4 regions of the Halalkalibacter flavus genome follow, and region 1 is predicted to be linked to each of the others. Evidence: riboswitches for the same ligand, from Rfam matches in the RefSeq annotation. Region 1 holds a riboswitch; each other region holds the start of a gene.

Region 1 (7,504 bases):
ACTTGGACCAACTCGTCGTGCTCTTTCTGATGCAGGTCTTTCTGCTAGTGAAATTGATAAAGTTGTACTAGTTGGTGGATCGACACGTATTCCTGCCGTTCAAGCAGAAATCAAGAAATTAACTGGAAAAGATCCACACAAAGGTGTAAATCCAGATGAAGTTGTTGCACTTGGTGCAGCTGTTCAAGCAGGTGTCTTAACAGGTGATGTTAAAGATGTTGTTCTTCTTGACGTAACACCACTTTCACTAGGGATTGAGACAATGGGTGGTGTATTTACAAAGCTAATTGAGCGTAATACAACAATTCCAACGTCTAAATCCCAAACGTTCTCTACAGCGGCAGATAATCAGCCTTCAGTAGATATTCATGTGCTTCAAGGTGAGCGTGAAATGGCAGCTTACAACAAAACGCTTGGCCGTTTCCAATTAACCGATATTCCGCCGGCACCACGTGGTGTTCCGCAAATTGAAGTAACGTTTGATATCGATGCGAACGGTATCGTAAATGTAAAAGCAAAAGATCTTGGTACGAATAAAGAACAATCTATTACGATTACTTCTTCTTCAGGTTTATCTGATGATGAAATCGAAAAAATGGTAAAAGACGCTGAGGCGAACGCTGAAGAAGATAAGAAGCGTCGCGAAGAAGTTGAGCTTCGTAATGAAGCAGATCAACTAGTATTCACTACTGAAAAAACTCTTAAAGATCTTGGCGATAACGTTGAGCAAGAGGAAAAAGATAAAGCTGAAGCAGCAAAAGATAAGCTAAAAGCAGCCATTGAGTCTGATAACATTGACGAAATTCGTACAGCAAAAGATGAGCTTCAAGAAATCGTTATGGCTCTATCTACAAAGATGTATGAGCAAGCAGCTCAAGCTGCACAAGCGGCACAAGGTGCTGAAGGTACAGACGCTGGTGCAAACCAAGCGGATGATAATGTTGTAGATGCTGACTACGAAGAAGTAAAAGAAGAAGAGAAAAAATAATCGTTCGATTGATAAATTGAACAAGGTCAATAGGTACTAGTAGTGTCTATGACGGATCAATGTAGAAAAGTCAAAGTCAGATTACATGACTTTGACTTTTTCTACGAATGTATACCAAAAAGAGGATAATAGTTCTTCTTTCCTGCATCTTGCGAACAAGGCTATGATGATGATAAGATGAACGTTATGGAAAAGAGTCGGGAGTGGATGACATGAGTAAACGAGATTACTATGAAGTCCTTGGTGTCGATCAAAATGCTTCAGTTGATGAAGTGAAAAAAGCGTACCGTAAATTGGCGCGTAAATATCACCCTGATGTCAATAAGGAAGCTGACGCTACGGAGAAATTTAAAGAAGTAAAAGATGCATACGATACATTAAGTGACCCACAAAAGAAAGCTCATTATGATCAATTTGGTCATACAGATCCTAATCAAGGATTTGGCGGTGGTGCTGGAGACTTCGGTGGAGGCTTTGGTGACATCTTTGATATGTTCTTTGGAGGCGGCGGGCGTCGTAACCCAAATGCACCACGTCAAGGGGCAGACTTGCAATATACAATGACACTTGATTTTAAAGAAGCTGTATTTGGAAAAGATACAGAAATTGAAATTCCAAGAGAAGAAACGTGTCAAACTTGTACAGGTTCAGGAGCAAAGCCTGGTACAAAGCCAGAAACATGTTCACATTGTGGAGGTTCTGGTCAATTAAATGTAGAGCAAAATACACCATTTGGTCGCGTCGTTAATCGCAGAGTTTGTCACCACTGTGAAGGTACAGGGAAATTTATTAAAAATAAATGTACAACTTGTGGTGGAAAAGGGAAAGTACGTAAACGTAAAAAGATTAGCGTGAAAGTACCAGCTGGTATTGATCATGGTCAGCAACTTCGTGTCTCTGGCCAAGGGGAAGCTGGAGTTAACGGAGGGCCTCCTGGGGACTTATATGTTGTCTTTAACGTAAAACCACATGAATTCTTTGATCGTGATGGTGATGATATTTATTGTGAAATGCCACTAACTTTCGCTCAAGTTGCGCTTGGCGATGAAATTGAAGTGCCAACATTGAACGGAAAAGTGAAGCTGAAAATTCCTGCAGGGACTCAAACAGGGACGAACTTCCGTTTACGTGGCAAAGGTGTGCCGAATGTTCATGGACGTGGCCAAGGGGATCAACATGTGAAAGTTCGTGTTGTTACACCTAAGAATTTAACCGAAAAAGAAAAAGATATGATTCGTGAATTTGCAAAAATGTCTGGTGGTCAGCCAGATGAACAGAATGATGGGTTTTTTGCAAAAGTTAGAAGAGCGTTTAAAGGTGATTAATTAAAAACTGGAGTTGGTAGAAATGATGAAATGGTCGGAATTTAGTATTCATACAACAGAGGAAGCGGTTGAGCCAGTCTGTAATATTTTGCATGAGGCTGGCGCAAGCGGAGTTGTCATTGAAGACTCAATTGATCTTGCAAAAGAGTGGGGCGATCGTTTCGGTGAAATCTACCAACTCTCTCCTGATGATTATCCAGAAGAGGGTGTTATTGTAAAAGCATACTTTCCGGTTAATAGTTTTTTAGCAGAAACGATTGATGAAATCAAAGAGTCAATAAATGGGTTACTTGCTTATGATATTGATCTTGGTTCGAACAAGGTTCAAATAGCCGAAGTACATGAGGAAGAGTGGGCAACAGCTTGGAAAAAATATTACAAGCCTGTAAAAGTTTCCAGCTCAATCACGATTACTCCAACTTGGGAAGAGTATGAGGCATCAGAGGATGAAACGATTATCGAACTTGATCCGGGTATGGCATTTGGAACAGGAACCCATCCAACGACTGTTCTTTGTATACAAGCACTTGATAAGGTGATTCAAGGCGGAGAAAAGGTTGTAGATGTTGGAACAGGGTCAGGTGTATTAAGCATCGCTGCGGCAAAGCTAGGGGCACAACGTACCTTAGCGCTTGATCTTGATTATGTAGCTGTCGAAAGTGCAGAACAAAATGTCGCGTTAAATCAAGTGGATAACACCGTAACGGTGAAACAGAATAATTTACTCGAAGGAATCGAGGGGCCATTTGATATCGTCGTAGCAAATATATTAGCAGAGGTTATTGTTCGATTTGTTCAAGATGCGGCAGCGGTTCTTAAGCCAAACGGAATTTATATTACATCAGGAATTATTAAGCGTAAGAAACAAGAAGTTAAAGATGCCCTCACAAGCGGTGGGTTTGTTATAGAAGAAATCGTTGAAATGGACGATTGGGTAGCTATAATTGCGAAAAAAGTAAGGTAATTAGGAGTCTCAACCCAATTTAGGTTTTCTCTTTTGGATTACCATTAAAGTGAGGAAGATGAAGATGCAACGATATTTTGTTAAGAAAGAGCAGATGACGGACAAAGTCGTTCATATCCTAGGTGAGGATGTAAAGCACATCTCAAAAGTGATGCGGATGGATGTTGGCGATGAGGTTATTTGTAGTGACAATCATTCTAGGACAGTGAAATGTCGTTTATCAAATCTTTCGGATAAGGAAATCATTGCCGACATAATAGAGACGCTCGACCCTAAAACAGAACTTCCTGTAAAAGTAACGATTGCACAAGGTCTTCCTAAAGGAGATAAGCTCGATTTAATTATTCAAAAAGGAACGGAGCTGGGCGCTTTTGCTTTTCTTCCCTTTTCCGCTGCTCGTTCAATCGTAAAGTGGGATCAAAAGAAAGCTGGCAAGAAAATTGAAAGGTTAGAAAAGATTGCAAAGGAAGCCGCGGAACAGTCGTATAGAGAACGCATTCCTGAGGTTCTAAATGTTCATTCTTTTACTGACTTAAAACAAAAAATCTCTTCGTATGATGTAGTCATCTTAGCATATGAAGAATCGGCAAAGCGTGGAGAACAAGTTCAGTTGGCTCAGCAGTTAGCATCAGTAACGCTTGGGCAGAAAGTTTTAGTGATTATCGGACCTGAAGGTGGAATCACTGAAGAAGAGCTTCGTCAATTAACTGAACAAGGTGCTATTGCTTGTGGATTTGGACCACGGATATTACGTACGGAAACGGCATCTCTTTATGTGCTTGCTGCGATTTCGTACCATTTCGAATTAATGAGGTGATATTAATGCCTACTGTTGCCTTTCATACATTAGGTTGTAAAGTAAATCATTACGAAACAGAAGCGATTTGGCAGCTGTTTCATAATGAAGGTTATGAAAAAGTTGATTTTGAAGCAACTTCAGATGTTTATGTCATAAATACATGTACAGTAACAAATACAGGCGATAAAAAAAGCCGACAAGTGATTCGTCGTGCAATCCGTAAAAATCCTGATGCCGTTATCTGTGTAACAGGGTGCTACGCTCAAACATCTCCTGCTGAAATTATGGCGATTCCTGGCGTCGATATTGTTGTCGGGACTCAAGACCGTGTGAAGATGCTTGAGTATATTGATCAGTTCAAACGTGAACGAGAACCAATTAACGGGGTAGGAAATATCATGAAGTCGCGTGTTTACGAAGAGCTTGATGTGCCAGCTTTTACTGATCGTACGCGTGCTTCTTTAAAAATCCAAGAAGGCTGTAACAATTTTTGCACATTTTGTATTATTCCATGGGCTCGTGGTTTGATGCGATCACGTGATCCACAGGAAATAATTAAACAAGCCGAACAGTTGGTTCATGCTGGTTATAAAGAGATTGTCTTAACCGGAATTCATACTGGTGGATATGGGGAAGACTTGAAAGATTACAGTCTTGCACGTTTACTTGAAGACTTAGAAAAAGTAGACGGATTAAAGCGAATCCGTATTTCATCGATTGAAGCTAGTCAATTAACTGATGAAGTTATTAATGTGATTGACCGTTCAAATAAAGTTGTGCGACATCTGCATATTCCATTGCAATCAGGGTCAAATACTGTGTTAAAACGTATGCGCCGTAAGTATACGATGGAATTCTTTGGTGAGCGTTTAGATCGTTTGAAAGAAGTTCTACCAGGACTTGCTGTAACTTCTGATGTGATCGTTGGATTTCCTGGAGAAACAGAAGAGGAGTTCCAAGAAACGTTTGATTTTATTGCTAAGCATAAGTTTAGTGAACTACATGTGTTTCCATATTCAAAGCGTACAGGGACACCTGCTGCTCGTATGGAAGATCAAGTTGATGAAGAGATTAAAAATGAACGTGTTCACCGTTTAATTGAATTATCTAATCAGCTAGCAAAAGAGTACGCATCGCATTTTGAAGGGGAAGTGCTTGAAGTAATTCCCGAAGAGCGTGATAAGGAAGATAAAAATAGCGGTTTATTCATCGGATATACCGACAACTATTTAAAAGTAAAAGTTCCTGCTACTGAAGATATGATTGGGAAGCTTGTAAAAGTAAAAATTACAAAAGCGGGTTATCCTTATAACGAGGGCGAATTCGTACGCGTGTTAGAGGAAGATGAGAGAGTACAAGTTGTGAATGGATAATAAAGGCCTCGGGGTAACTGAAGGCACTGAAAAAGGGAACATCACTTTTTCAGTGCCTTCGGGTAACTCAAGGCTTTTTTGCTGTTTGGACAACTATAGCGAGAAGACGTATTTAATGATATGATTTATTGAGCAACTATATTGAATTTTTACCACTAGGGGAGCCGAAGTTGGCTGAGATTAAAGCGTTGTTTTAAACCCTTTGAACCTGAACTATGTAATCATAGCGTAGGGAAGTGGACATCATTTAATCAGCTATATTTTGAGAAAACATAGTGAAGATTGATGACCGCTTTCGAGATAGGAAGCGGTTTTGTTAATGTTGAAGAGGAGTGTTAGATATTGTTAGCTACATATGAAACATTAAAACAAGAACTTAGAAAATTTATTAATCAACCTACTACGAACGATGAACAATTTAATCAAATGGCTCTGAATGTTTTTCAGTTCCAATATAACCACAACCAAACGTATCGAAAATTTTGTAGAAAACGTCGTGTCTCACCTAGAAACATTAAACACTTTTTAGAGATCCCTCCTGTACCGATTGATGCGTTTAAATTAACGACTTTATCAAGTCATCCATTGGAGAAAACAGAAGCGTTATTTATGACAAGCGGAACAACGAATCCCGAAAAAAAAGGTAAAAACTATCACCGAGATTTAGACATCTATGATTTATCTATGAAGACCTTTTTTAAGTTAGCGATTATCCCTGATCTTGAAAAGGTAAAAATGTTTGTTCTTTTTCCGGAAGAAGAAGTGTTGCCAAATTCGTCATTGGCACATTATTTACATATCGCTAAACAATCATTTGGAACAGAAGATAGTTTATACTTTTTTTCAAAAGATGAATTTCAAGTAGAGAAACTGGTTGAAGAACTACAAAAAACGGAAAAAAATAAGGAACCGGTTTTATTGATTGGAGCGACTTTTTCCTTTATTCATTTCTTAGATGAGTGTCGAAATAGAAATCTGAACTTTGAATTACCTGCTAAAAGTCGCTTAATGGATACAGGGGGAGCCAAAGGACGATCGCGAGAAATGGAACCAAATGAGTTTAAAACAGAGATGAGCAGGTTATTTTCGTTACCTTTAGAAAATTGCCTCAATATGTATGGAATGACAGAGTTAAGCTCTCAAATGTATGATGGAAACTTTCTTCATAACGAGGTTGAGTATCACAACCCAACGAAACATGCACCGCACTGGGTTAGAACGGTAGTCATGGATATCGAACGAATGGAGAAGAAACCCGTAGGAGAAAGAGGGATTATCGTTCACTATGATTTAGCAAATTTAAATTCAGTTATGGGCATTTTAACAGAGGATATAGGTGTCAGTGCGGGCGATGGATTTTATTTGTTAGGTCGAGCAGAAGGAGCAGAAGCAAAAGGGTGTTCATTAGCGGTTGAACAATTTCTAGCTTCGGCTCAACAATCAAGAGGGGATCTAGTATGATGATAAACTATACTTGTTATCATGCGCCATCCTCATGCGAGAACGACGTTGCTTCAGTTCCTTTTCAAAAGTTAACATTTGAAAATCATGGCAAAAAAATAGAATTATCGGTTCCACAAATCACTCCAGTTCTAATCGAGTCAGTCATGAACAAGTTGAAACAGCAACAGTTGGACTATTTGAGCACACTTCGGACGAATGACCTAATTGATGTGTTTGATCAAGCGATTGAAAGATGGCTAAACCCTGAGTATGAATTCAGAAAGCTAGCAGAGGAATTGTTACCGGTCATTACAGGCTATGATCATGAAATGATTCGTTTATTCCTAAGCCGGTATTTACGGCAATTTCGTAAAATGAAATTACAGCGGATGATTGATGAAGATTTTTCGAATCCGCTTGTATTGGATGAGTTCCGACCAAAAAAATCTGGAGGGATGTATCGAGCATATGGTCCTAGTGTCATCACCCATATCTTTTCCGGAAATGTTCCGGCTCTCCCGCTATGGAGTTTAGCTGCGGGTATCTTATTGAAGTCGGCTACACTTGGTAAAGTGTCTTCTTCTGAGCCGTTGTTTCCCGTGTTGTTTGCTA
Region 2 (7,504 bases), on a different contig from region 1:
AACGTGATTATCAACCAAAGTCGCTCCCTCTACTCTAACTTTCTCTCCTTTTAAAAGAGTGTCTACCGTTTCATAATAACCATATTCCTTGAAACTAAAGCCAATCTCATGAGGGTCGGTTGATCGAACACCTACAATATCATCTCCTTCTCTAGCAAACAACGTTATCCCAGCTAATTCTAACTCTTCTCTTAGCACTAGCAAGTCTTGATTTGTTATATCTCCTATTCTTTTTCCTTGCAATCTTTCTGCTGCAAGTTTTGCAAAAGAAATTAATTTCAAATCAATTTGATGCTCTAGGGATCTAGCTGCCAAGTTCGTGTTTTCAACTTCACGCTTTATACTTTGAGCCGTCATGGTTGATTGCTTATTTACTTCAGATACAATCTGTTGATTAGTATAATAGAGCAAAATAGATCCCGATACTAAAACTAGAATCAGGGACGCTAAAAGAACCCTAACTAAAAAGAGGGTTTTTAACGTAGCATTCTTCTCTTTCATAATAAAATCCTTTCCATGCCTTCGCCTTTTAAGCTTCTCTTAAACTTCTATTACTAGTTATCTCTATTAAATTATATCACGCAAAAGACATTCATTGATTGGAAACATTTACAATTTCAGACTTCAACAATATGTCTGAATATGCACAAAACAAAAGCGCTTAAACTCATGTGAATTATTGATGATAGTCACAAGAAGAGTTAATAGCCCATGAAACAGCAATAAGCTACTTCTTATGGGCCGAAATAACATATTCATTAAAAAAGCTCACCGTAATCAATATCGTCTGCCTTTTTTGGCGTCTCAGCCGTTATTTCTTCTGAAAACTCTGCCATAGCTGTTTGATCTGATCCTCTTATCGTATGGAATTGATTATTATTAATGAAATTACTAATCGGTTGCAACCTATTTTCACGATTCGTTAAAAGGCTGTAGGCCACCGCACCAATTCCTATTCCTAAAATTGAGAACATCACGCCGCCAACGTTGTTGCGTCTAGCTCCAAATATTTGCTGTGTTCGCCTCCCCCAATTAAATACAGATCTTATCCAACCAATATGATTGATCATAGAATTCATCATCTAGGTTTTAAACTCCCCTTTCCTACATTTAACTTTATTATTTTGATTTCTACATTATTTATGAGGAAAAACTTTTCCTAAATATGAATTAGCACTCTCGACAAATCCTGGTCATACATACGTTAAAGGGTTATCGCATTTTGCGATAACCCCTAATAATATAACTACATCTTACACAGGCCACTTCTCTAACGTATAAGACATTTCCCAAAACATATACTCATACTTGCTACTTGTAACAAAAATAGCTTCCATACGTTGCTTTTCTTCTTCTGAAGCTTTTTCTGCCCATTCATCCAAACGGTCTATTTGTTCCTTTACTAACGTTGCAAACCACTCGTCACCATAAGTATCAATCCACTTTTGATAAACGAGATGTTCTGGATTAGAACCTTTATATTTTTCTCCGATTTCCCAATACAACCAATAACAAGGTAAAATTGCAGCAATGACTTCTCCTAAAGAGCCTTTATACGCAACAGAAAATAAGTGGTTCGTATAGGCTACTGCCGTTGGAGCTGGTTCAGCCGCCATATGACCTTCGCTATTCTTTTCTAATCCTAAGTCTTTGGCAAATCCTTCATGAAGCATATGCTCTGCATCAAATGTGGATTTTGCATGAAATGCCATTTGCGATGTCGTGTGAAAGTCCAACGCTTTCGCAGCCCCAATGGATTGTACTTGAGCAAATTTCGAAAGATAAAAGGAATCCTGTTGTACATAATATTTGAAACATTCAATTGGCAATGAACCATCAGCTACTCCCGTAACAAATGGATGCTCAAAGCTTGCATTCCAAATAGAGTCTACCTTTTTACGAAGTTGTTCTGAAAATTTCATATCATTCATCCTCTCTTTATCATCTATTTAGTTCATTTCGTATAGTGCGTTCATCAATTGCCTTTTTAACTCTAGATATTCACGAGTGACAGTCATTTCCTTTTTCCTAGGTCTTGGCAATGGAACCTTTACTTCTAATATGACTTCCGTAGGACGTGGTCCTAACACATAAATACGGTCTGATAAGAAGATGGCTTCATCAATACTATGTGTAATAAATAAGACTGTACGTTGCATTTGACTCCATATTTGCAAAAGCCAACTATGCATTTTCTCACGAGTTAATGCATCTAACGCTCCAAATGGCTCATCTAATAGCATGAGTTCCTTTTTATGCAAGAACGTTCGAAGCAACGCAGCCCTCTGCTTCATTCCCCCTGATAAAACTCCCGGATAATGATGCTCATATCCTTCTAATCCAAACAGAGGAAAAAGAGAAAGTGCCTCTTCTTTTAGTTGTTCCGTTTGGTGTCTTGTTATCTTAGGACCTAGAAGGACATTTTCAAGTACGGTTTTCCATGGGAACAATAAATCCTTTTGCATCATATAACTGCTATGCCCACGTTGCCCTATCACATTCACTCCGTCAAATGAAATTTCTCCCTCTTCTGGAATATCAAGACCCGTAATGAGATTAAACAAGGTACTTTTGCCACAGCCACTTGGTCCAATTAACGAAACAAATTCCCCTTTTTGAAGTGACAAGTTTACTCCTTTAATGACCGGTTCCCCGTCAAAGGAATGATGGAGATTACGAATGTTGATTTCCATATTGACTACAACCTTTCATTAAGGCAAGAACGTATTTGTCATCGCTTCTTCAGTCGGTACTTCTGTTTCAATCAAACCTGCTTCAAGCATCCACTCTGAAAAATCATTCCAAATATGTTCCTCTTGAATACCCCATTTTTCTGCATCCCCTTTGTAACGTGGGCTTAACCACTCTTGTGATGCACGAATCAGTTCTTCATTTGTTTCTGGGCTAGCGGCAATTAAGATCTCCGCAGCTTCTGATGGCTGCTCAACCGCAAATTCATATCCTTTCGAGACAGCTCTTACAAACTTTTCAACTAGCTCAGGCTGCTCTTCAATCACGGCTTCACTGCTAAAAATAACAGGAGAATAATAATTAAAAACAGGATCAATATCTTTAAGGTAAATCATATTAATGTCCTCACCACGAACTTCAGCTTCAATTCCTGTCCACCCATAAAAAATCCATTGAAAATCTATGTCTCTTTTCGTATTCGCAAAAAAGTCAGCAGATCCAACAATCACATTATCTACCGAAGAAGGATCAACCCCATGCTGATTTAATACCGTATCCAAAATTGCTTCTTCTTCCGCACCACCAAATCCACCATATGTCTTTCCTTCAAAATCCTCTGGTGATGTAATGTCTTTCTCAACTGGGGAAGCAAAACCAGATGTGTGCTCCTGAATGACAGCTGCAATCGAAACAACTGGAATACCTGTTGATCTAGCAATTGTCACGCCTGTCTGAGAGCCAATCCCAAAATCAGCTTGTCCTGCTGCGACAACTGGTACGGCTCCTTCCATAGCTGGTTCGATAATCGTTAAATCAATCCCTTCCTCTTCAAAATACCCTTTTTCTTTCGCAACATAAATACCCGTATGATTTGTGTTAGGAACCCAATCTAATATAAACGTTGCTTCCATTAACTCTGTAGATTCAGCTGGTAACTCTTCCCCTGTTTCCGATTCAACCTCCGTTTCGGCCTCTCCCCCTTGACTTGACTCTTCTGCTTGGTTACAACCAACTAACATAAGCATGATAATGAAAAATAAAAATGCACTTAATTTTTTTGACATCGGACTCTCTCCTCAGACCTAATTTGTTTATTTTTTATGAGACTTATGTTTCCACGGCATCATGAGTCTGCCGAGTAGTACAACAACTAAAAATAAAAGGCAGCTTAAAAGTGAAATCAACACAATAACAACAAAGACCCTATCTGTCGCAAACGAGCTTTGAGCTTTGATTAAATAAATACCTAACCCAGAACTTGCACCGACCCACTCAGAAATTACTGCTGCCAGCACACTATATGTAGCCCCAATTCTCAACCCTGTAAATAAATAAGGTAATGCATGCGGGAACCTGACAGAAGAAAATACCTGCAGTTGCGATCCACCCATCGACCGAACAAGCCGGATCATATCGCGATCACTTGATTGCAGTCCCTCAACAACACTAACGACTACCGGAAAAAAAGTGACTAATGCAACGACAAGAACTTTAGGCAAAATCCCATAACCAAACCAAATAATGAGTAACGGCGCAATCGCAATAATAGGAATCGTTTGCGAGAATAAGAGAATCGGGTAAAAACTTTTACGTAAAAACGGTGAAAAATCTAAAATAAAAGCCATTACTAACGCAACGATAATTCCTAATAAGAAACCAAGCAGCGCTTCTTTTGTGGTCATCCAGATATGTTCCGGTAATAGATGCCACGTGTCAAATAACGTAAGAACAATCAAGCTTGGCGCTGGTAAGATCCACTTTTCAACGTCCCAAATCCAGACAGCCACTTCCCATACGACAAGAAACATAATAATGGCAATGATCGCTGGAGCCACTGAACGGATCGACTGACGCAAACGTTCCATGAAACCCTCCTTTCACAAAAAAAGTCTACACACCTTAGAGGCGTGTAGACTTTACATGTCAACATGTAATTCTAATAAACATCCCTCCGCTGGCATTACCCAGATCAGGTTTAAGGGTCGATATCTTCATCGGGATATCCTCTCAGCCAACCTCATAGCTCCCCTATTATTTTTCATAAATTTTCTAGAAAAGCTTATCACACATTTTGACTTTGTACAATATTCTGTTCTTTTAAACAACTATTTAATGCAATTACCACCCTCTAGTTAGAATAGAGCGCGATCCTTTTCCCGGACGCTTGAAGACCTCTTTCTCCTTGCTATATCACCGAACGGGCTTTCATTTGCTTTATGAAGACCCAATACCTTTCCAAGAGCAACGATCAGGTCTTCATCCCTCTTATGAAGACCAATCCCCTTTCCCAAAGAAACAATCAGGTCTTCATCTCTCTTATGAAGACCTAATCCCCTTTCCCAAAGAAACAATCAGGTCTTCATCCCTCTTATGAACACCTAATCCCCTTTCCTAACACAACAATCAGGTCTTCATCCCTCCTATGAAGACCCAATCCCCTTTCCCAGAGCACGATCAGGTCTTCATCCCTTTATGAAGACCCAATTCCCTTTCCCAGAGCAACAATCAGGTCTTCATCCCTCTTATGAACACCTAATCCCCTTTCCCATAACACCGAACAAGCCTTTCATAATGCCCAATTCTCCCAAGAAACCTGAAAAAAGAGACGAAAATCGTAACGATCTCCGCCTCAAATAATATATACCTTAATCTTTATCCCACTGTAACAAAGATTTTGCTTTTCAAAAGCCCCTTTAAGCTTAACATCCTTCATTATATCGATGAAAATGGACCTTTCTTTAAATAATGAACAAAAACCCTACTCATGACTGGATAAAGGAGTGAAAAGAAAATCATATTCCCTATCGCATGGTTTGTGTCAAATGGGAGCCCAGCTAAGTAATACGCGATAAAGCGATCGCTAATGAACAGCATATTTAACGAGATGACAAATCCATAAAAATAACCACAAAATCCTGCGTACATGATGAGAACAAGGAAAGGTATACCCCACTTCGTATGAGCTCTTCCCATCCAGCCAGAGAGAAGCCCAATCACAGACCAAGAAATGATTTGCCAAAAGGTCCATATGCCTGTTCCTAATGTCATATTCGTTAATACCGTACTGACAAAACCTAGAATGAGGCCATTGACCGGTCCCATAAACATCGCTGTGATTATAATAATGGACGTAACCGGTTGAACATTAGGAATATGAGCAAAAGCCATTCGGCCTACCACACAAAGAGCACTGAGCATGGCTAGCAACGTAATTCGGCGAATTGACATGCCTATTCAATCGAAGCGTAATGAAAATGAATCAAGTCTCCATGTTCAATTTCGTATTCAGCTGCCCCTACTAATGCTTCTTCCCCGTTGATCGTATAGAGCCAATAACTTGATGTTTCATCATCTGCTTCAATTCCATTAATTCCTGAGATAAACGCTCCTTCATACGCCGTTGTAATGTCATAATGCTCATCCATTACTTCCATAAGCGTTTGTCCTTTTTCGAACGATATCGTATCCTCGCTTAGGATATTCTCAGGATCTTCTTCACTTAACACAATCGTAGCATGGGTTTCCTCAACACCCTCTGCCTCTTCTTGTGCTTCCTCAGTAGTTTCATCTTGAACCGGTTCTTCGACCGTTTCATTGTTTGCTCCACATCCCGATAATGTGAGCAAAACTGCAAATAAAATAGAAAACAAATATCTCATTCCCATTCCTCCTAAACTAGAATCAATAGTAGTTTGTCCGCGTTACTTGTAAGCATGTATTCAAGACATATAGGCTGGGGACTAGCCTTTTTGGCATCACCCTCCTACCTTAACTTGTACACTCGGTTCGACCTGCTGCATGTTTGTCAGCTTGAAAAAAGCGATAGCTCCAAGCAATGAAGTAAAAAACAAAATTGCTCCCATCGGTACCGCCGTCGCTTCGTTAATCCCAACAAGTGGGGAAACCATTGAACCGAGGAACAAGGAAAGGGTACCTAACACCGCACTCGCGCTCCCCGCACGGTGGCCTTGTTTTTGCATCGCCAAAGAGAAGGTACTCGTTGTGATCATCCCCATGGAAGTCATATAAATAAAGATCGGAATTACGAGTGTTGCCAGAGGTCCTTCAACGATGGTCATTACTAACAGGAAGAAAGTAGCACTTACCGCGATGATTACCGCAATACGTAACAAACTCCTTTCATGAACAATTCCACCTAAGCGCCCGATGGTAAAGCTCCCCAAAATAATAGCAAGCCCATTAATGCCGAACAATACGCTGAATACTTGAGGAGACACATCATAAATCCCTTGATACACAAAAGGAGTTCCAGCAACATAAGCAAAACTTCCACCATGGATGAAACCAACAGTTAATGCATACCCAATGAAAGATCGATCCTTAAACAAGCTAAGCTCCCCATTGTTCGAACTGAATGCCCAACTGTACTAGGAATTCGTTTTTCCGGGGGCAACGTCTCCTTTAATTTGAGCGCTACGACCAATACAATGAAAAGACCAATTAAGCTTAAAAAGTAAAAAATTGAACTCCAGTTGGCAAAAGGCATAAGCAAGATCGCTCCCCCCGCCATTGGTGCTGCCATCGGTGCAACTGCATTGATGACCATTAACAGCGCAAAAAATTTCGTTAACTCACGGCCGCTGAACACATCACGGACTACAGCACGTGAGATCACAACTCCCGCCGCTGCCGTAAATCCTTGTAAAAAGCGAGCTATTACTAAAATAACGATATTAGGAGCTAACGCACATAACAAGGATGAAACCGCAAATAACAAGGATGAAACCGCAAATAACAAGATGGATATCAATAACGGTTTTTTTCTCCCCTATGTATCACTAATTGGTCCGAC
Region 3 (7,504 bases), on a different contig from region 1:
TTCGGTTTAAAATAGGTCCCTTTTGCTCTATGGTTCACAGCATCCAATAAAATATTTGGTTTATTCGCATCTCCAATAAATGTTTCAATTCCTGCAGCTAGTGAGATTTTTACGGCTTCAATTTTAGAACCCATTCCTCCTGTTCCAACTTCACTATCTGAATCACCTGCCGCAGCTTCAATCTCTGGAGTAATTTCTTGAACTACCTCTATAAGCTTAGCGTTAGGGTTTGTTCTAGGGTTGTCGTTATATAGCCCATCAATATCTGATAAAATAACGAGTTGATCTGCTTCAACCAAACCTGCGACCTTAGCTGATAAGGTGTCGTTATCGCCAAATTTTAATTGCTTAATGGTAATAGTATCGTTCTCGTTAACAATTGGAACAGCTCCTCGTTCTAAAAGGACTTGTATCGTGTTTCGGGCATTCATATACCGTTTTTGATCTAAAAAATCACTTCGAGTAATTAATATTTGTGAAGCTACATATCCATGAGATCCAAATCTCTCTGAATATGCTTCCATCAAAAGGCATTGTCCGATGGAAGCTGCAGCCTGTTTTTCAGCCAAGTTATGAGGGCGTTCTATAAAGCCAAGTTTTCGATATCCCGCCGCAACAGCCCCTGAAGATACCAAAACAAGTTCATGCCCATCATCTAAAATAAGCGCAATTTCATCCACTAAGCGGACTAATTTTCTTATACTAATTTCACCGTTTCGACTCGTTAATGAACTACTGCCAATTTTGACAACAATCCGTTTCTTTTGTTGACCTTCTCCCAATTGGAATCACCTCTATTTTTTAAAAATCATCTTAGTGTGTTTTCAGGTATCGTAGACATCTCTTTAGTAATTTCTCTTGAACGTTCAGCTGCTTGTTTAATACACTCAATTATAATTTCTTGGAATCGATTGTTTTCTAATACATTTAGTCCAGCCTCTGTGGTTCCTCCTGGACTTTTCACATTGAGATATAGCTCTTTTGGTGTTTGGTTTGAGGATTTTAACAAGTCGATAGCTCCCTGTATCATTTGCAAAATTAATTCTCTCCCCAATTCTTGCTCAAAATGAAGTTCTTCTAAAGAATGAAACATGCCTTCAACTAAATAATACATATAGGCAGGACCGCTTCCAGCGATAGCCGTGACACTGTCCACATCTTTTTCTAGTACTTGTTTTACGGTACCTACTGCTTTAAACAACGATTCTGTGACTGCCAGATGTTCATCGCTGACGTATTTGCCTGGAGAGATAACAGTTGCTGATGAGCCGACCGCTGCTGATGTATTAGGCATCACTCGAATAACTGGGGCTTTATGACCTAGTAAGTATGAAATATAATCAGTTGTGATTCCGGCTAGCACCGAAAGGATTAGTTGTTTTTCTGAAGTGTACGATCGAATAGTTTTAATAGCTTCTTGAACTCCAGCTGGTTTCATTGCGAGTATGACAACATCAGCTTCTGCTAAGACTTGTTCATTGCTTGAGCTTACTTGTACACCGTATTTTTCTTTCAATTCAAGAAGTCGTGCTTCGTTTTGACGGTTTGTTACATATATATTTTTAGGGAGCATTTTCTTTTGCTGAATTAAACCTGAGATAATTGCTTCAGCCATAGATCCTGCGCCAATAAAAGCTAACTTATGGTGTTGTGTCACTAAATATCATCTCCAGATTGGTGATTGTTTTTAACATTTATTGTTCAGTAGTCATAAATTAGTCTGCCCAGTCAATAGGAATTGGATAAGAGTCTAAGTCGATAAAAATGAGTGGATATATTACTAATTAGGTTTACGTTGGAAAGACATTGATATGGAGAGTCAAACGTTAGAGGTGTTATTTTGTAAATTTCTTGTATGATTTTCCGTAAAAGATATAATGACAAATTAGATAAATGATAAAATAAATGGGCAAGGAGTAAAGATGTTTCCAACCAGTTGGCTGATATAGTTCAATCCAAATAAAAAAATGGTTCAATAATGTAGGACGTTGCAAGTGCAAAGATTAGACCTTTAAGGTAGTGGTTAAGCTTAGGCTTCAGCTGAAGTAAGGTCATAATGGTAATAGGCATTAGAGTTGTATCCCAAGGAAGGAATGCAGGAATTAATGGTAAAACAGAATGTTTATAATACCAAAAACCCAATTGAACGCCAAGAGAATCTAGAAAAGTTGAAAGAAATATAACAAAAAAACCAACAGTCAACAAACGTAAGGTACAGTCTTTCTGTCTAAATAAAAACCATAAAATCCAAGGAATGATGCTAAGACCTACTCCTATCCACCATTGCCAAGTAAAGAGGACACTGTCCAACCATATTGAAAGCTTTTCAATAGTGAGATCACTGACTTGATCATATATTTCTTCTAATTTTTTTTCGTCTTTTGGATCATGCATGATATGCTCCTTAGTTACTTTAAGAGGGGTATTTGGACTTTGTATGTAACGGTGATTATTATGACGGTTAAATGCTTGATCCCCTTAATAATGTTTTACTATGGGGATCAGTTTATTCACTTTATCGCTCTATCAATCCAACCTCATCTAAAAATTTTCTTGCTACTGTCGATTCAAGATCAATTTCTAAGTGCTACAGGAAAGCCCCGAAAAAAATTGGATTTGAATCCTGCATTTCGATCCGACGCATAATTAAGGGATTTTGTAGAAGACGTATTATTTGACAATTAAAATGCAATTAACATACAGTTGAAAGTAAGTTATTTCCTTTGTGAAATTCAAAGAAGTTGGCATGATAAAGATAGGAGTGTGATTGGAATGGCAAAGATCGTTATAATTTCAGGTGGACCATCAAAAACAACTAGGTTAAAAGGTATTATCGATTATGCACAAAGTGTGCTAAGTGAACAAGGAATGGATGTAGAGGAACTACATGTAATTGACATTCCAGCTGAGGACTTAATTTTAGCTAAATATAACAGTGAAGCTATTTTAGCAACGAATAAAAAAGTAGAAGAAGCCGACGCAGTTATTGTAGCAAGCCAAGTTTATAAAGCTTCTTTCACAGGAATCTTAAAAACATACCTAGACTTACTCCCACAAAAAGGGCTAGAGAACAAAATTGTTTTACCACTTATGCTAGGCGGTACGATTTCACATTTATTAGCAATTGATTATAGTTTGAAACCAGTTCTAGCTTCTTTAGGAGCAGAAAATATTATTAAAGGTGTTTTTACACTTGATACGTGTGTAACTAGAGAAGAAGATGGAAGTACAACAATTGAGCAAGAAGCGAAAGAACGATTAGAGGCTTCCTTCCATAAATTGGTGAAAGAACTAAAAAAACAATAATTACTTTTTAAAAGAACGAGCTTCAACAGGAAGTTCGTTTTTTTGTGTCGTGCCGAAATGTAAGTTCAGTGTATTGTACATACTAAATGTAGAAAGACCATTAAAATGAAAGAAGTAAAGGAGTTGAAGAAGAAAATGCCGATGTTTTTCGGGCAATCAGGTGCTAGTACAGGTAGTTATCAGTTCCCTTTTTTAGGATTGTTTGACGCTGATTTCGATGGAGAAATTAAAGGCGAGCACGATGCTTACGACATATATGTAAATGAAGAATTTGTTGGAAAAAAACTACTTCTTACTGAATCTGAAAATGTAGATGATGTTGTTAGTTTTTTAAAACAACAAGGAGTGCAGCAGGTTTCGGCTCAATTAGATGGAGACCATTATATTATTCGTTCAGAGGAATCAGAACGAATAAAACAAATTCTTGATGCTTATTTGCAAAACCGCTAAATCAAAAAAGGACCAGACCCCCATTGAGGAGTACTATAATGTGCTTGGGGGGTCTGAAATATAGTTTGAGACAACCTTATTGTCTTATTTATCCGACCAAGACTTTTCATTTAGCAAGCTTGGTGGTTTTTCCCCGTTTAAAGCGGTACGTAGATTTTTGGCTGCAAGTTTTGACATGTTATATTCACATTCTGTAGTCGAAGAGCCGATATGTGGCAAAGTAACTATATTTTTTAAAGTTAAAAGTGGATTATCAGGGTTGGTTGGTTCCTTTGTGAACACATCGATACCAGCTGCATGGATTTCTTTATTGACTAAAGCATGATAAAGAGCCTCTTCATCGACATTTTTTCCACGGGATCCATTTATGAAAATAGCACTTTTTTTCATTTTCTTAAAGTCTTTTACTCCTATCAATTTTTCCGTTTCTTTCGTAGCTGGGACCATCAAACAAACAAAATCTGATTGCGTAAGAAGATCATCGAAGTCACAATATGATGCTTGATATAACTCCTCAGCCTCTTTGTTTTTTGAGCGGTTATGGTAAAGAATATCCATGCCAAAGCCGAAATGAGCTCTTCTCGCTATAGCTCGGCCAATATTCCCCATTCCGATAATTCCTAGAGTTTTATGATGTACATCTACGCCATATTGATCTGGTTGGAGAGAAATATCCCACTGTCCTGACTTTACAAACTGATCTAACTCGGGAATTCTTCTAGCAGTTGAAAGCAGTAAACCAAAGATTGCATCTGCTGTTGTATCGTCCAAGACTCCCGGTGTATTTGTAGCCAGTATTTTCCGTTTTGTTAATTCTTCAAGGTCTAAGTTATCATAGCCAACGGATACGTTACAAACGACTTTAAGGTTGGGAGCGTTGTCTAATAGTTCTTTCGTTACTTTTAATGCAAGTCCAATAATGCCTTCAGCTTTTTTTAATGCAAGGTCAAAATCTGGATTTCCTATGTATTCATGGTTATGGAAACTTGTTACCTCGTACTCTTTTTCCAATTCTTTAATGACTCGTTTATCAACTCTCATATAGACAAGAACGTTTGGTTTCATAAAGACTCCTTTCAATCAATAGTACGTAAAAACTTTAGCACAAAATAACTTTTTTAACCAATGTTCCATAGGCAATGAATGGAGGTGTATGAAAAAAATTCTAAAAAAGTGTTTGAATTTATTGTAGATTCCTATATAATGACAATATAAATTAATTTAATAGAATTAACTAGGGGAGTCCAATGAGTTGGGCTGAGAAACATGAACGTTAAAGATTGTTGACCCTTTGGACCTGATCTGGATCATACCAGCGTGGGGAAGTTTAAGAAAGATTTTTATTGACTATACTTCTATCAATTAGCCGGGTCCAAACCAATTGTTTGGTTCCGGCTTTTTTATGTATCTTCAGCTTCCTTCCTTTTTATGTCTAGATTTTGTCCTTTCTATTTCAAAAGGAGAGAATTCAATGTCCACACCTTCATTAAATGAAAAAAACATTTCAATTATGTCTAGCTTTTCAGGCAGTAAAAAAGTGTATGTCCAAGGTTCGAGGCCTGACATTCAAGTACCTATGCGAGAAATTGAATTAAGTCCGACATCAGGAACGGTTGGGGAAGAGGAAAATCCGCCAGTTCGCGTATATGACACAAGTGGTCCATACACGGACCATCATTACAAAGTTGATATAACAAAAGGGCTTCCTGCTCTTCGCAGCAAGTGGATTAAAGAACGAAATGATGTGGAAGAGTACGAAGGGCGTAAGATTAAACCAGAGGATAACGGGTATATTTCGGCAGAAGACCCACGTGCCAATTCTCATGTCTTCCCTGGGTTAGAACGAAAGCCGTTACGTGCGAAAAAAGGTAAAAATGTAACACAGCTTCATTATGCAAAAAAAGGTATTATTACACCTGAAATGGAGTTTATCGCAATAAGAGAAAATCTTGATCCAGAATTCGTGCGTTTGGAGGTTGCAAGCGGTAGAGCGATTATCCCAGCAAACATCAACCATCCTGAAACAGAACCGATGATTATTGGACGCAATTTCCATGTGAAAATTAATGCGAATATTGGGAATTCGGCGGTTTCTTCATCAATTGAAGAAGAAGTTGAAAAAATGACATGGGCAACGCGCTGGGGTGCTGATACGATGATGGATTTATCGACAGGTAAAAACATTCACACAACACGTGAGTGGATCATTCGGAATTCTGCTGTTCCCGTTGGCACGGTTCCGCTGTATCAAGCACTTGAGAAGGTCAATGGGATTGCAGAGGATTTAACGTGGGAAGTATATCGTGATACGTTGATTGAGCAAGCAGAGCAAGGAGTTGATTACTTTACGATCCATGCGGGTGTTCTCATGCGATACGTTCCATTAACGGTAAAACGTCTAACAGGTATTGTTTCGCGAGGTGGCTCGATTATGGCACAGTGGTGTTTATATCACCATCAAGAGAACTTCTTATATACTCATTTTGAAGAAATTTGCGAGATTATGAAAACATATGATATCGCGTTTTCTTTAGGAGATGGGTTACGACCAGGATCCATTGCTGATGCAAATGATGAAGCCCAATTTGCGGAATTAGAAACTCTCGGCGAACTAACAAAGCTAGCTTGGCAGCATGATGTTCAAGTCATGGTGGAAGGACCAGGACATGTACCAATGCACTTAATTAAAGAAAACATGGATAAGCAGTTGGAAATGTGCCACGAAGCACCATTTTATACACTAGGTCCATTAACGACTGACATTGCTCCTGGATATGATCATATCACATCAGCTATTGGTGCTGCGATGATTGGTTGGTTTGGTACAGCAATGCTTTGCTACGTAACACCAAAAGAACATCTCGGATTACCTAATCGTGAAGATGTACGTGAAGGGGTTATTACGTACAAAATTGCCGCTCATGCTGCTGATTTAGCAAAAGGGCATCCAGGTGCACGAGTTCGTGATGATGCTTTGTCAAAAGCTCGTTTTGAATTCCGCTGGAGAGACCAATTTAATCTAGCACTTGATCCGGAACGGGCACTAGAATACCATGATGAAACGCTACCGGCTGAGGGGGCGAAAACGGCTCATTTTTGCTCGATGTGTGGTCCGAAGTTCTGTAGTATGAGAATTTCACATGACATTCGCCAATATGCGAAAGAAAATAAACTAGAAACTAGCGAAGCGATTGAAAAAGGCTTGAAGGAAAAAGCTGAGCAGTTTAAGAAGTCTGGCGGGAAAATTTATCAGTAAACATCTAAGGAGGATTGACGTGGTGAAGGTGCCTGATATTCAAAGGAAAATTGATAAATTAAGGGAGGATCTGCTTTACTGGGAAACTCACTTAAAGGACGTACAAAATAAGTGTCACCATTCATTTGAAAGTACTCCACTTTATAAAAGGTGTTTGCATTGTCAAAAGGTAGAAGCTTTATATTACTAGGTCATATAGTAAGAAAAGATTACAAAATTTCATAAATCATTTTCGAATTTGGTCTCACCGAAGTACCCTCTGAACATAAACTAGTTTCAGGGGGTGTTTTTCTTCATGTATGGAAGGTATGGAAGACCACCAGGGCCACCTGTAGGCCCGCCTTATCAACCTTATCAACAAAATGCAAAAACTCCTAAATCTAAGAAGCCAAAGGCATCATCATACAATATTCAGGATTTATTTACAGGGAAGAATTTAGATATTATTGCAGCTGCTTTATTATTATCTGGTAAATTAAAGGTTGATGCTGT
Region 4 (7,504 bases), on a different contig from region 1:
ATTCAACGTGAGCTAATTCGAATTAGAGACTCCGATTTAGCTGAAAGACCATTAGACCGATTAATTAAACATCATATTCCTTATGCAGAAATAGAGGCGACAGATGATTTAGATGAAGTGGTTGATCAAATTCTAGCAGGTCCTGCTGCACTCGTAGTGGAAGGGATAGACAAGGTCATTCTGATTGATACGAGGGAGTACCCTGTTAGAGGTCCAGAAGAGCCCGATACAGAAAAAGTCATTCGTGGCTCAAAAGACGGATTCGTCGAAACGCTTGTTATGAATGCTGCATTAATACGAAGACGAATTCGCGACAAAACGATGAGAGTTGAATATGTTTCAGTTGGACGTCGATCTAAATCAGATCTAGCTATTACGTACATTGCTGATATTGCTGACCAAGAATATGTGCAAAGCATAAAAGAATCTTTAGAGAAAATTGATACAGATGGGCTGTCTATGGGGGATAAAACGATAGAGGAATTTATATTTGGGCATCATTATAACCCATATCCAATGGTTCGTTACACGGAACGACCTGATGTTGCATCCAGTCACTTGTTTGAAGGGCATGTCATAATTATGGTAGATGGCTCTCCAAGTGTAATGATTGCTCCAACGACCTTTTGGCATCATATGCAGCACGCAGAAGAATATCGCCAAAAGCCAATTGTCGGGACTAGTTTAAGAGTAGTTCGTTATGCCGCTGTCTGGGCTTCATTATTTTTATTGCCTCTTTGGTATTTACTTGCTACAAATGATGGGCTTGCTCCTGCTGCATTAAACTTTATTGGAGAGCAGGAAGAAGGTACCGTTCCTTTGTATGCTCAGTTTCTAATTGCTGAGATAGGGATCGAAATGCTGAGGATGGCCGCCATACATACCCCAAATGCTTTAGCCACAGCACTAGGTTTGGTCGCTGCGCTTTTAATTGGGGAAGTTGCTATTAATGTAGGTGTCTTTTCTCCTGAAGTTGTACTCTATTTAGCGGTAGCAGCTGTAGGTACGTTTGCCACGCCAAGTTATGAAATGAGTTTGGCAAATCGATTAATTAGGGTTGGCTTATTAATTGCATGTGCGCTCTTTGGAGTGGCAGGATTTGTTGTAGGAATTACGGTTTGGTTATTAATGCTTGTCCACTTAAGGTCATTAGGTACCCCTTATATGTGGCCTTTTTTACCATTTAATGGCTCTGCGTTAAAAGATGTATTATTCCGCACAGCTATGCCGTTAAAAAAACAGCGCCCTACCGTAGTCCACCCAAATGATCCGGATAGATAATATAAGACCACAAAAGAGGGGTGTCTCAAAAGGGTCAGAAAAGACCTTTGAGACACCCCTCAAAAAAATTGTAGTCATCTTATCGTTTTTAGTTAATTTAAAGATTGATCGACTCATTCATATCTAACTCATATAAATCATCTTTTACAAAAATATCGTTGCTATCAATTGCTGTTGATTCATCTGCTAATACGAGACCAAAAGGTGTTTCCTTTTGCGGTGTTACAATTGTAAAACGAATACCTGCCTTGCTCGCTTCCTGAATATAATTTGAGTAGTTGCTGTAACTTAATTTCCCATTTAAAAACAAGTGCAGATTCCTTTTTTCTTTCATTAATTGAATGACTTCCGGATACATTCCTTTGTGAATAACTTGCTTTTTTGTTAAGGCTATATGAACTCTTTCTACAATGGTCGATAAAAACAAATTTCTCTCTTCTGGTTTAATCTCCGGGGTTCCGAAGAGTGCTCGATCAATGATATCTTTTACTTTCTGGTCCATCTTCCACTCCTCATTTCAATTTCTACTTGAACAAGTTTTATCTTGTCCTTCTTATTTTTGTTTTGTATACATATCATAGCATAAGAATGAATTTCAAAATAATGTAGTAACTAGCTGTACGAAAATTGTCAATTAGGAACTGCTCCCAAAAGGGACATTACTTAATTCGAGGTACTGAGTAGGTTTAAACATACCTTTCCAGTGGCTTTCAAAAAGGATGGTGTTTTGCATGTGGTTTATAATCGTTATTATGATTTTTGTTTTTACAATCGGGCTGACAATAGGAGGTCTATTAACTGCACCTCGTGATCCGATAAGACCAATTCAGCTCTTATTATTTTCTTTATTTTTCTTGTTTTTATGTTACATTGGTATGATAACTGGAATATTGATATCAGGATGGATTGGTGTACGATTTATTGAAATCCTATTATCGATTTTATCTCTTTTGTTTATTGTGGCTTGTTTTAGTCGTTTTCATCCTACACTTGGTTTTTTTCACCCAGAAGATAAAGTTTTAATTTTAGTTTTAGCATTGCTATTCTTCTTAATGGGAATGGAATGGGGCTTACTTGAATTTAGAACGTTTTTTACTATTGCAGCTTCATTTTTGTTTACTGCTGCATTAGGGTTAGGTGTATTTGTTCAAACGCAAATACGTCAAGTATTTTGGCGTCATTCGTTTATCTCATTTACACCGCTTGTGTGGCTTCTTTTCGTAGCGGTTCTAAAGCTGTTATAATGGTTTTTGAGGTGAATGTTTTGAAAACGATGTATGATGTAAGACAGTTGCTAAAAAAACATGGATCCATCGTCTATACACGTGATCGCTCTATAGATCTTGCTTTAATGGAAGATGAATTACGAGAGCTGTATGAATGGAAGATGATTGATACAGAAACGTTTCAGCAAGGACTTCTTATCTTGCGAAATGAAATTAGGTTACTGAAATAAGCAACGAACCTTATTAGATAGGGAGTAATTGTAGTTAGTGAAATGTATTGCAATTAACTCCCAAAGAATACTTTAAGAAGGAGGTATCTGTTGAAGCGTTCACATTCAAAGGCTGATTACATAGGATAAAAAAGGACAATCGTATTAGTTATTTGAAGTAAACATCGAAAAAGGAGACAGATGTGAATGTCAGAATATCGGACGGAACGCGACCTAATCGGAGAGAAGCAAGTACCGAAGGAAGCTTATTATGGAATTCAAACAATGCGTGCAAGGGAGAATTTCCCCATTACAGGCTACCCGCCACACCCTGAGTTAGTTCGTGCGTTTGGGTATGTAAAAAAGGCGGCTGCGATGGCAAACCGTGATGTTGGAGTTCTTACAGTAAATATTGCAGACGCAATTATTACAGCGGCGGATGAAATCATAAATGGTAAATTTCTAGATCAGTTTATTGTTGATTCAATTCAAGGAGGAGCAGGAACTTCATTTAATATGAATGCAAATGAAGTTATTGCTAACCGAGCAATTGAAATACTCGGTGGCAAAAAAGGCGAATATATGCGAGTTAGTCCTAACACTCATGTGAATATGGCACAATCAACAAATGATGCCTTTCCAACAGCGATTCATATTGCTGCTCTCCGATTAGCTGATGGGTTGAGAAAAGAACTAGATGAATTGATTCAAGCATTAAAGCTTAAAGAAAAAGAGTTTGATGATGTTTTAAAAATGGGTCGCACGCATTTGCAAGATGCGGTACCAATTAGACTTGGACAAGAATTTGGCGCTTATCAGCGTGTGCTCAGTCGGGATCTAGGTCGAATTGAGAGATCTGTTGGGCATTTATATGAAGTGAATATGGGGGCAACAGCAGTTGGTACAGGGCTAAATGCAAAACCCGAGTATATTAAAAAAATAGCAGATTACTTAGCAGATATTACAGGTTACCCATTTGAAACTGCAGAGGATTTAGTAGATGCAACTCAAAATACAGATGCTTATACAGAAGTATCAAGTGCTCTAAAAATTATGGCTATTAATTTATCGAAGATGGCCAATGACTTACGCTTAATGAGTTCTGGACCACGTACAGGGATTAACGAAATTAATCTTCCACCAAGACAACCGGGTTCTTCCATTATGCCTGGGAAAGTAAATCCTGTTATGTGCGAAGTTGTAAATCAAATTTCATTTCAAGTCATTGGAAATGATCATACGATAAGTTTGGCTTCTGAGGCTGGTCAATTAGAGCTAAATGTTATGGAGCCCGTCTTGGTGTTTAATTTATTGCAGTCCTTTTCAATTTTGCAAAATGGAATAAGTGTCTTTAGGAAATATGCAATTGAGGGAATGACTGCTAATGTAGAACATTGCCGTCAGATGGTTGAAAGAAGTGTTGGAATTGTAACAGCGATTAATCCTCATGTTGGTTATGAGGTAGCTTCTAGGGTGGCGAAAGAAGCAATTCAATCAAATCGGCCAGTTCGGGAAATTTGTCTTGAAAGAGGAATTTTGTCGGAAGAGGAATTGAATGAAATTCTTGATCCAAAGGAAATGACGAATCCTGGAATTGCTGGTTCGAGGTTTATAGATGGTGAAATGTAAGATTCATTGACTTATGTATAGAAGGCACTTAAAAGGTAAAATCACCTTTATAAGTGCCTATTTTTATTTTACTAAAACATAGTACAAATATCTCTCTTTCTGCTATAATGTAGTAATTTAGTGGGCCGGAAGGTGTGAGGTATCTTTCTTTTTTGTGTGAAAAAATTGAAACGTCTAAGGGGTTATTTTCGTCTAATACTATAGACGAAAGTGCTTAAATGAGAGGGAGGGGAAAGATGAAGCGAATTGTATATATTATTGGGATTCTTTTTATGGTTTCAGCCTGTACCCAAGCTCCGTTAGAGAGTCAACCCTTACCAAGAAGTTTCGAATATCAACCAATTAAGCGAGATGTATCAACCTCTTTCTTTACAGGGGCTGATATTACACCTATACAAAACGAACATGTTGTAACGGAAATTATAGGTTGGTTTGACGATGATACGCTTTTGTATTTGCAAGAACAAGAAGAGCGTTCAAGTCTTTATAAACATCACCTTTCTACAGGACATTCATCAAGTTTTGTTGAGGTGGGCGGGTGGATTACAGAGGTCCGTGCTAATGCCGATTACTCTTTATTTGCTATTTCGCATATAACGGTAGATAATGAGGCTCACTTAGTTATTATTGACCGGAATGGTGAGATAAGGCAGACGATCAAAGATTACGGCGAAGAATATACTGCATACTGGAATCCATATAAACTTGATACGTTTATTTTGATTGCTTTTTTACCAGATTGGGAATTTGAAACGTATGTAGTTGATGTAGCTGAAACGAAAGTGAGAAGTATCGATTTGGAACAGTCCTATGTACAATGGATTTCGGCTACTGATGTCGGGTATTTAAAATGGGAAGAACTCGAACCTAATTTTCAAGCACCTCTATATGAAGTCAATGTAAATAGTGGGGAGGTGAAAAAATGGCAGGATGCTGTAATTGCATATATGAGTTTCCCGGATGGTCTCTCGCTCTCTGTAACAGTGGAATCTGTATATGACCTGTATTCCACATACACATTTTATGATGAGCAAAATGCTTTTAGGCATATTGACATGCCCATTCTTAACACATATTCGGAACAATGGTGGATCCCTTATTACTCTTATGATGATGTACATGGAATTTTTTACTACTTAAGACCACAATATAGCAGTGATTTCTTTAGTTACACTGATGGTTTTGAGTTGGTTGCTTATGATATTCAAAGAGATGCTGAAGAAAAGCTGACTGTATTAGAAAGGCATGTTCCTATTCATGTTTCACCTGAAGGATCTTTCTTGCTATTTGGAGATCGCTTCGAGATGGTTATGGACTTGTCTGAAGGGACGTCTATTCCTCTTATAGAAGAATAAGATGTTAACTTGGCCTCTTGCTTTTTTTAGTCAGTATGTCATAATAACTGTATAACTAGTATGTATTATAGACTAGGGGTGTCCACATAAGTGGACTGAGAAAAAGGTTATCCTTTTACCCTCATACCTGATCTGGATCACGCCAGCGTAGGGAAGTCATCTGAGCCGTATTCCGTATGTTCGGATGCGGCTTTTTTTCGATTTTATGTATAAAAAGGTGGGTTACTCATGAGAGAGTTTAAGTTATACGCGATTACAGGTGAAGAATTTCATCAAGGCAGAGACCTTGTAGAAGTAATGGAAGAAGCAATTTTGGGTGGTGTTGATATTATCCAGTTACGAGATAAAACGAGTAGCAAAAGAGATGTGCTAAACAAAGCAAAGTCACTACGTGAATTAACAAGAAAGCATGATGTGTTGTTTATTGTAAATGACCACATTGATGTTGCTCTTGCAGTTGATGCAGATGGCATACACATTGGCCAAGATGATTTGCCTCTTGCTGAAGCAAGGAAGATTATGGGACAAGATAAAATAATCGGACTTTCCACTCACAAAATTGAGGAAGCTCGCGAGGCTGAAGCGGGTGGAGCTGATTACATTGGGGTTGGGCCGATTTTTCATACCAATAGTAAAGTAGATGTCGTCGATCCTGTTACAACTGAGTATATTAAGCAAGTTATTGCAGAGATCAATATTCCGTTTGTGGCGATCGGCGGAATTAAGCTGCACAATGTAGATCAGGTATTAGATGCAGGTGCAACTAGAATTTGTATGATATCTGAAATTGTTGGTGCAAAAGATGTAAAAGGTGTTTGTCAGCAATTTACAAAAATATTAGCGGAAAAAGGGTGAATAGTAGATGCGTTTAATTATAAATGGGGAAGAACATCACGTAGACGTTTCTAGCCTTGAAGAAGTGGTGTCACATTTTGAACTCGAACCACATCTTGTTGTAACTGAGGTAGATGGAAATATTATTGAACGTACCAATTGGTCAGGGACTGAACTAAAAGAAGGCATGAGAATTGAACTTGTTCAATTCGTTGGAGGTGGCTGAGATGAAACAAAAAAAATTAACGATTGCAGGTAAAGAATTATCTTCGCGTTTCTTCCTTGGGACGGGTAGGTATCCAAATCCATTTGTCCAAAATGAAGCAATCAAGGCATCCGAAGCTGAGGTGTTGACCTTTGCTATTAGACGAGTCAATCTAGGAGCTCCGAATGAGGATGCTATTTTACAACATTTAGAAGGTATGTCTTTTACCTATTTGCCCAACACTTCGGGCGCGAAAACAGCAGAAGAGGCAATTCGAATTGCAAGATTGGCAAAGGCTTCAGGCTTGAGTGATTGGATTAAGGTAGAAATCAGTGTAGACGAGAAAACGTTGCTTCCTGATCCGATTGAAACACTAAAAGCAACAGAAGTCCTGGCAAAAGAGGGATTTGTCGTTTTACCATATACTTCTGATGATCCAGTTCTTTGTAAACGATTAGAGGAAGCTGGGGCTGCAGCAGTCATGCCAGGAGGTGCTCCGATTGGAACGGGATTAGGCATACTAAATCCATATAATTTAGAGCTCATTATTGAACAAGCAAATGTTCCTATTATTGTCGACGCAGGTCTTGGTTCTGCGATGGATGTTGCACAAGCAATGGAATTAGGTGCAGATGGTGTATTAATGAATACCCCTGTAGCAAAGGCTAAGGACCCAGTTAAGATGGCTCGAGCGATGAAATACGCAATTGAAGCAGGGAGACTTTCCTACGAAGCAGGGAGAATCCCGAAGAAAAAGTATGCTAC

What was found. Region 1 has a riboswitch for thiamine pyrophosphate ahead of SAY88_RS22435 (LuxE/PaaK family acyltransferase). Riboswitches for the same ligand answer to the same signal wherever they lie in the genome.
Region 2: it holds a riboswitch for thiamine pyrophosphate, as region 1 does, so the genes downstream of both, SAY88_RS23920 (ABC transporter permease) here and SAY88_RS22435 (LuxE/PaaK family acyltransferase) in region 1, are expected to answer to the same signal.
Region 3: it holds a riboswitch for thiamine pyrophosphate, as region 1 does, so the genes downstream of both, thiC (phosphomethylpyrimidine synthase ThiC) here and SAY88_RS22435 (LuxE/PaaK family acyltransferase) in region 1, are expected to answer to the same signal.
Region 4: it holds a riboswitch for thiamine pyrophosphate, as region 1 does, so the genes downstream of both, thiE (thiamine phosphate synthase) here and SAY88_RS22435 (LuxE/PaaK family acyltransferase) in region 1, are expected to answer to the same signal.

Annotation. Positions count from the first base shown of each region.
Region 1 covers NZ_JAWRVK010000056.1:8,492-15,995, reverse strand. Annotated here, with positions in the region: gene dnaK (molecular chaperone DnaK) at 1-988, shown strand, start outside; gene dnaJ (molecular chaperone DnaJ) at 1,201-2,313, shown strand; gene prmA (50S ribosomal protein L11 methyltransferase) at 2,339-3,277, shown strand; gene SAY88_RS22445 (16S rRNA (uracil(1498)-N(3))-methyltransferase) at 3,342-4,094, shown strand; gene mtaB (tRNA (N(6)-L-threonylcarbamoyladenosine(37)-C(2))-methylthiotransferase MtaB) at 4,100-5,449, shown strand; TPP riboswitch at 5,597-5,701, shown strand; gene SAY88_RS22435 (LuxE/PaaK family acyltransferase) at 5,792-6,910, shown strand; gene SAY88_RS22430 (acyl-CoA reductase) at 6,907-7,504, shown strand, end outside.
Region 2 covers NZ_JAWRVK010000076.1:948-8,451, reverse strand. Annotated here, with positions in the region: gene SAY88_RS23945 (sensor histidine kinase) at 1-501, opposite strand, end outside; gene SAY88_RS23940 (hypothetical protein) at 759-1,082, opposite strand; gene tenA (thiaminase II) at 1,254-1,922, opposite strand; gene SAY88_RS23930 (ABC transporter ATP-binding protein) at 1,950-2,693, opposite strand; gene SAY88_RS23925 (ABC transporter substrate-binding protein) at 2,712-3,755, opposite strand; gene SAY88_RS23920 (ABC transporter permease) at 3,783-4,556, opposite strand; TPP riboswitch at 4,620-4,731, opposite strand; gene SAY88_RS23915 (ECF transporter S component) at 5,404-5,919, opposite strand; gene SAY88_RS23910 (DUF4430 domain-containing protein) at 5,922-6,350, opposite strand; partial or broken gene SAY88_RS23905 (Bcr/CflA family efflux MFS transporter) at 6,447-7,504, opposite strand, start outside.
Region 3 covers NZ_JAWRVK010000002.1:186,380-193,883, reverse strand. Annotated here, with positions in the region: gene proB (glutamate 5-kinase) at 1-782, opposite strand, end outside; gene proC (pyrroline-5-carboxylate reductase) at 809-1,657, opposite strand; gene SAY88_RS02235 (CBO0543 family protein) at 1,951-2,394, opposite strand; gene ssuE (NADPH-dependent FMN reductase) at 2,773-3,306, shown strand; gene SAY88_RS02225 (hypothetical protein) at 3,412-3,756, shown strand; gene SAY88_RS02220 (2-hydroxyacid dehydrogenase) at 3,841-4,821, opposite strand; TPP riboswitch at 4,983-5,097, shown strand; gene thiC (phosphomethylpyrimidine synthase ThiC) at 5,228-7,012, shown strand; gene SAY88_RS02210 (hypothetical protein) at 7,308-7,504, shown strand, end outside.
Region 4 covers NZ_JAWRVK010000016.1:22,357-29,860, reverse strand. Annotated here, with positions in the region: gene SAY88_RS12130 (spore germination protein) at 1-1,281, shown strand, start outside; gene SAY88_RS12125 (YueI family protein) at 1,379-1,783, opposite strand; gene SAY88_RS12120 (hypothetical protein) at 2,013-2,525, shown strand; gene SAY88_RS12115 (YqgQ family protein) at 2,555-2,737, shown strand; gene aspA (aspartate ammonia-lyase) at 2,924-4,345, shown strand; gene SAY88_RS12105 (YqgU-like beta propeller domain-containing protein) at 4,582-5,700, shown strand; TPP riboswitch at 5,765-5,871, shown strand; gene thiE (thiamine phosphate synthase) at 5,929-6,555, shown strand; gene thiS (sulfur carrier protein ThiS) at 6,563-6,760, shown strand; gene SAY88_RS12090 (thiazole synthase) at 6,762-7,504, shown strand, end outside.